Methylovirgula sp. 4M-Z18: one gene and its partner. The protein of the gene in region 1 interacts with the protein of each later gene in a pairwise test. Links are inferred from orthologs where the notes say so. Each region holds a gene or a part of one and is shown on either strand. Other genes may lie near its edges. The genes, in order: glmS and V9T28_RS13760.

Evidence for each region.
Region 2: the proteins of glmS (region 1) and V9T28_RS13760 interact in binary tests that used the Escherichia coli proteins (3 or more experiments, as listed by UniProt). The link is inferred for Methylovirgula sp. 4M-Z18 from one-to-one orthologs.

Annotation. Positions count from the first base shown.
Region 1 is NZ_CP149574.1:2,218,286-2,221,521, forward strand. Bases 189-3,107 are described here. They hold glmS (glutamine--fructose-6-phosphate transaminase (isomerizing)), read right to left. Parts: upstream 2,602-3,107; coding sequence 775-2,601; downstream 189-774. Other genes in these bases: glgX (glycogen debranching protein GlgX), read right to left, coding at 189-550; glmU (bifunctional UDP-N-acetylglucosamine diphosphorylase/glucosamine-1-phosphate N-acetyltransferase GlmU), read right to left, coding at 2,714-3,107. Also shown: more of glgX, read right to left, coding at 1-188; more of glmU, read right to left, coding at 3,108-3,236. UniProt on the Escherichia coli protein: Catalyzes the first step in hexosamine metabolism, converting fructose-6P into glucosamine-6P using glutamine as a nitrogen source.
Region 2 is NZ_CP149574.1:2,976,525-2,979,840, forward strand. Bases 43-3,041 are described here. They hold V9T28_RS13760 (phosphatase PAP2/dual specificity phosphatase family protein), read right to left. Parts: upstream 2,195-3,041; coding sequence 890-2,194; downstream 43-889. Other genes in these bases: V9T28_RS13750 (lysophospholipid acyltransferase family protein), read right to left, coding at 43-425; V9T28_RS13755 (hypothetical protein), read right to left, coding at 472-897; V9T28_RS13765 (bifunctional alpha/beta hydrolase/class I SAM-dependent methyltransferase), read right to left, coding at 2,195-3,041. Outside these bases: more of V9T28_RS13750, read right to left, coding at 1-42; more of V9T28_RS13765, read right to left, coding at 3,042-3,316.

The DNA of each region.
Region 1 (3,236 bases):
GCAGGTGCTCAGCGATATTGGGATGGCGCTGGGTGAAGCCCTTTGCATGGGTCTCGTAGATGATCGTCTGGTCCCAGGGGACAAGCGAGCGATTGCCAGGCCAGTCGAAGCGCGTGTCCACCACCATGCATTTGGGAATGAAGGGGGCGCTGTCACGCTCGTCGAAGGAAAGGTCGCCCTCGCCCAGCGTGTAGCCGAACACCGCCGGGTTCCAGGTCAGCGCACCGAAATGCGAGCGGGCGTAGGGATCGAGCAGGAGCTTATTGGGATTGAAGCGATGCCCCGCCTCCGGCTCATAAGGACCATGGACGCGATAGCCGTAGAGCATGCCGGGACTGACATCGGGCAGATAGCCGTGCCAGATCTCGTCGGTGAATTCCGGCAGTTCGATGCGCTCGACCTCCTGCTCGCCGCTCGCATCGAAGAGGCAGACTTCGACCTTGGTGGCATTGGCCGAGAACAGGGCGAAGTTGGTGCCCGATCCGTCCCATATCGCCCCGCGCGGATGCGGATGGCCCTCGCGGATTCTCGTCCTACCCAGATAGGTCATGCCGCCATCCTTCCTTCCGGGAGATGCCGTGTCCAAAGCCACGGCACCCCTCTGCAACGAGCCCTACCTTGCGGTGGCTCCCATCCGATGGCTGACCCGGCTTCGCACGTTTCATTGGTATCCAAACAACCTGGATACCATTGAAATATCGCGCCATGACAGGATCATTGCGACAGGAAAGAACTTTATTATTTCCACACAGGAGAAAGAAGCGATTTTCTTCCCTACTCGACCGTCACGCTCTTGGCGAGGTTGCGGGGCTGATCCGCATCCTTCCCCATCAGGACGGCGGTATGATAGGCGATCATCTGCATTGGCACCGCATAAGGGATGGCGGCGAAATCCGGTGGCATCTCAGGCATGGTGATGGTCGCCATGACGTCCAGCGAGGCCTCTAGCGCCGCGCGGCTGTCGGAAATCAGAATAATCTTGCCGCCGCGCGCCGCCACCTCCTGCATGTTGGACACGGTCTTTTCGAACCACGGATCGTAGGGCGCCATGACGATGACGGGCATGGTCTCATCGATCAGTGCGATCGGCCCGTGCTTGAGCTCGCCCGCCGCATAACCTTCTGCGTGAATATAGGAAAGTTCTTTGAGCTTCAGCGCGCCTTCGAGCGCGAGCGGATAGGATGTGCCCCGACCGAGATAGAGCACGTCGTTGGTATGGGTGAGCTGATGCGCGATCATTTCGATCATGCTTTCGCGCTTCGCGGCTTCGGCCATCAGACCAGGTGTGTTGATGAGTTCCGCAACGAGCCGCCGCTCCGTTTCTTCGCTGAGCACGCCGCGCGCGCGGCCGAAAGCGATCGCAAGACAGGCGAGGACCGCCAATTGGCACGTGAAAGCCTTGGTCGAGGCAACGCCGATTTCGGGCCCGGCAAGAGTCAATGCGGCAATGTCGCTTTCGCGCGCCATCGTGGATGTGGGCACATTGATGACGCCAATAATGTGCTGGCCATGATCTTTCGCATAACGCAGCGACGCGAGCGTATCGGCCGTTTCGCCCGATTGCGAGACGACGATCATGACGCCGCTTTCTTCCATCGGCGCTTCGCGATACCGGAACTCCGACGCCACATCGATGTCGATGATGATCCGGGCGAATTTTTCGAACCAATATTTTGCCACGAGCCCGGCGATATAGGCTGTGCCGCAGGCAGAAATCGTGATGCGTGAAACCTTTGACGCGTCGAACGGAAGGTCGAACGGCAGCCGCACTCTGCCCGCCGCCATGTCGAGATAATGCGCCAGCGTGCGGCCGACGACTTCCGGCTGCTCGTGGATCTCCTTCGCCATGAAGTGACGATAATTGCCTTTGTCGATCAGAAAGGCGCTTGCCTGACTCTTGATCTTCTTGCGGTTGACCAAACGGCCCTTGGCGTCACGGAACTCTGCCGTGTCGCGAGTCAGAACTACCCAATCGCCATCCTCCAGATAGGTGATCATTTCGGTGAACGGCGCCAACGCCAGCGCATCCGAGCCAAGATACATTTCACCGTCGCCGTAGCCCACGGCAAGGGGAGCGCCCTGCCGCGCGCCGATCAGAAGATTGTCCTCCCCATTGAACAGGAAGGCCAAGGCAAAGGCGCCGCGCAGTCTCGGCAATGCAGCAGCAACGGCGTCGGCCGGCGCCTTGCCCTGATTCATTTCGTCGGTGACGAGATGGGCGACGACCTCTGAATCCGTTTCGGTCGCAAACTTATGCCCCTTGCCCTGCAGTTCTTCGCGCAATTCGCGGAAATTTTCGATAATGCCGTTGTGAACCATCGCGACTTTGCCGGAGGCGTGCGGATGGGCGTTGTTTTCGGTCGGGCGGCCATGGGTCGCCCAGCGGGTGTGGCCGATGCCGATATGTCCCTTCAACGGCTCGGCGACGAGTTTGGCCGCGAGATTCTTCAGCTTGCCCTCGGCTCGCCGACGGGCCAGTTGCCCATCTTCCAACGTAGCGATGCCGGCGGAATCATAGCCGCGATATTCAAGCCGTTTCAGCGCCTCGATGATCTCAGGCGCCGCGGGCGCTTTTCCGACAATTCCGACAATTCCGCACATGCGACTGATGCTCCGTTCAATTCAACTCTTTGATCAAGCTTTAAGAAAATCCCGCCCGCGCGTGAAATCACGAATGGTGAAATCCGGTGACAGCCTTAAAAAAGCGCGATCATCACTTTTTGTGGCTTTGCGCCTTGGCCGCGGCCTGCCGCGCATGAAACGACGCGGCCCACCCCTCCTTCATGATCTGCCGGCCGCGCCCGACCGCCAACGCATCATCGGGCACGTCCTTGGTGATGACCGATCCTGAGCCGACATAGGCGCCGCGACCGATCTTGACCGGCGCGACCAGCGCAGAATTCGAGCCGATAAAGGCCTGCGCACCGATCTCGGTGAGCGATTTGAAATAGCCGTCGTAATTGCAGGTGATGGTTCCCGCACCGATATTCGCCTCCGCCCCGACCCGCGCGTCGCCGATATAGGAAAGATGGCTGACTTTGGCGCCCGCACCGATCGTGGCTGCTTTGGTCTCGACGAAATTGCCGATTTTGACCTCCGGCCCGAGATCGGTGCCGGGCCGCAACCTGGCGAAGGGCCCGACCGTCGCACCTTGGCCGACGGTCGCGCCCTCCAGATGCGAGAAGGCGTGGATTACCGCGCCATCGGCAACTTTGACGCCTGCGCCAAACATCACA
Region 2 (3,316 bases), 760 kb from region 1 along the record:
TGATAAAGGCCGCTTTTGAACGGCAGCAACGGCTCGTCGCTCGTATTGCGTGTGCCCTCGGGGAAGAAGATCAGCGATACGCGCTCGTTGACGGCGGCCATCATCACATCGAGCGGCGCGGGCTGGCCAGGCTGATGCTGCCGGTCGATCAGCACCGCATTGAACACCGATCTGCCGATGAAGCCCATCAGATCGTTGCCGCCCCAATAATCCTGCGCCGCAACCGGCCGGGTCGAGCCGCGCAAGGACCACGGCAACGCCGTCCAGATGAGGAGGAAATCGCCGTGGCTGGCATGATTGGCGAAATAAAGCCGCTGCTTTTCGCTCGGAAGGCAGCCGCGCCAATCCGGCCGTACGCCGGTAACCAGCCGGGCCAGAGCGATGATGCCAAAGCCCAAGACGCGGGCGAGAATCTGTTTGCCCATGGATGCCCCCGAACGACGCGCAGATCAGCTTTCCGATGCACTCCTGCTATCGGATGCGCCAGTGCAAAAAAACGGCCCAAATGGTTGCGAACAGCAAGATCGACGTCTGCGCGACAACGCACACGATCAGGTTCTGGAGCAGGCGAATGGCGCCGCGCGAGCGATCCTCCATCGACCGCGTCGGGCCGATCGTGCGGATCAGCCCGAGGCGCCGCATCGCTTCGTCGAACGAAGCAAGCGTGTGTTCCTGCGACGCGAGAAGCGTGAACAGGTCGGCATCGAAGCTGCCCCGCGCCGCGAACCACATGCCGCCGGCAAAGGCGCAGAGCCCGAGTGCGAACGACAGCGGGCCGACCATCGGAACGAGCAGCGCATGCGCGATGAGGAGCACACAGGACGCCGCCTGCAGCCGGGGGCCATTACGCAAGGCATAGGCGGTGACGCGCGCCAGAACGACATCAGTTTCAGCCACGGACAGCCTCCTCGATGCGCGCCCGCTGTGGCGCCTTCACTGCGATACGCGGCCGCACTTGTGCAAGGCTTTGCAAGGCGGCTTCGACATTGGCCGCATAGCCGCTGCGCACCAGCCACACCGCCACGGCGGCAGCGCTCCGGCCATAGCCTAGCGCACAACAGACCAAAACCGTATCGCTTGGAGCGGCCTGCGCGATCGAATCCGCAGCGCCCCGCAAAGCGGCAATATCGGGCGCAACGAGATCGAGCAGCGGCGTGCTGCGCCAGAGGCCGGCATAAGGAGGCCGCGACAATTCGGCGGTCAGGTCGATGACGCGGGCAAAACGCGCCGCATCGGCACGCGAGGGAAAGCGGCCGAGAAAGACCGCCGGCGTCACTTCGACACAAGCGTGATCCCGCCGTGTCCACAGGCGCGAATTGAGCCGGGCGCCGGCAAGGTATGGCGCCAGCATCCAGCGCACCGAATAATGGATGATTCCGTCCTCGCTTTTTTGAAACAGCGCCGGCCCCAGCCATACATAGGCCAGCGCGACGCTGGCAAAGGCGAAGGCGGGCCACCAAAGCCACAGCGCGGTTCCACCGAAGGCGCTGGCGAGCGAAACGCAAACGCCCGCCGCGAGAAGATAACAACCCGCAAGCTTCAACCGGCCCGGTTCGTGCGTGAGACGCGCCGCCGCGAACGGACTGCGGCCGCTGTCGGGAAATAGCCAGATGCAGAAAAATCCGAGGAGCAGGCCGGTCGGGATGTCGATGAAATGATGCTGGAATGTGGTCATGACCGAGACGATCACCAGGACCGACAGGGCCGCAAAAACCGGCAGCCCGGCGCGCGGCAGAATTTTATGGTAGAAGTCCCACAGAATGACGGTCAGCGCCACATGCAGCGACGGCGCTTCGTTGAAAGGCTTGTCGACCTGCCCGAGCGCGTCGAAGAGATATCCCTCCAGGCCAGTGGTTTCCGGCCTGTCCCAGGAAAATTTAAGCGGAAAGGCCAGAAAGCAGGCGATGGCGATGATCTGCACCACCAACAAGCGTTTCGCATGGCAGTCGAGTTCCTGCCTTGTGCGGCACAAGAGCAGCGATGCGGCATAAAACGCGTTGGTCGTCCAATAAGGAATGATGGTCCAAGCCAGAAACGGGACGCGGCGCTCCCAGTCGAAGACAATCGACGGCACGTCGGATTTCGCGGCGGTCCATTCGTTGGCAAAGCCGTAGCTCGCGTAGAAAAAGGTGCCGAGCACAGCCAGATACAGGATGGCGCGGCCCAGTGGCCGCTCGCCGAAGATGCGCGGCATTTACGGCTCCTGCCGGATCGCGAGCGAGACGGTGAAAATGCCCCATTGATCGATGCGCTGGGTGATTTTGCGAAAGCCCGCTGCGGCAACGAGTTGATCCATTTCTCCTTGCGTGCGGCGGCGCATCACCCAAGCCTGGCCCTGCCGATGCGATGTCAACGCCCGCGCGATCATCTCCAGTTGCGGATGCCAAGGCTGGCCGGTGTAGACGAGGTAGCCGCCATGCGGAATCGCACGCGACAGCCCGTCGAGCGAGCGGCGGATCATGTCATTGTCCGAAAACAATTCGTAAAGGCCCGAGACGATGCCAAGCGTCGGCTGCGGCGCGATTTCGGCAATGCTTTGCCCATCGAACGCATCCGCCTGCACGAAATGGGCGACGGTCTGCAGACCTTTTTCCGCGATCAGCTCCTGCCCGGCGCGCACATTGGAAGGCGAATAATCGCGCAGGAGAATGGACTCCGGCCGTGCAGCCTCCGCGGTCAGGGCTTCGAGCACATAACGGCCGTGCCCGGCGGCAATGTCGAGCACATGCAGTGGCAGGCCAGCCGTGCGCAGATTGCCGAGCGCGAGGCGGATCAGTTCCTCCACATGCGCTTTGCGCTGGCGAATGCCCTTCCACCCGACCGCGTCGAGATAGGTGCGGTCGATCGCGCGCCCCACAAAACCGCGTCCCGCCGGCTCATTGCGATAGACGTAATCGAGCGTGGCGCCGGAATCGAACCCGGCCTGATGGCCAAGCTCGATGCCGTCCGAAAGGAGGCCCGACAGGCGCAGTTGCGCACGATAGCCCTGCCAGTAGAGGCCGCGCGGCGACAGGGCGGCGAGCGGCGAGGCGAGCCTATCCGCTTCGTCGCGCGTGTAGCCGAGCTGGTGTGCTTGGGTCAGATCTTGCTTTTCGAGCGGCGCGTCGAAACGTTCAAGGACGAAACGCCGCACTTGGGCGAGCGCCGCGGCGCGGCCGAGTTCTCCCAGCGTGTCGTGAAAAAAGCCTGACAGAATATGGCGCTCTTTGATCCGCGCGCCGAGATTGCAGAAGAAGGCATGTTGCGGCTCGTGGCGGACGACGAAATCGGCACCGGAGATCAGCATTTGCGTCGGCACCTGGATGGCGCGGGCGTC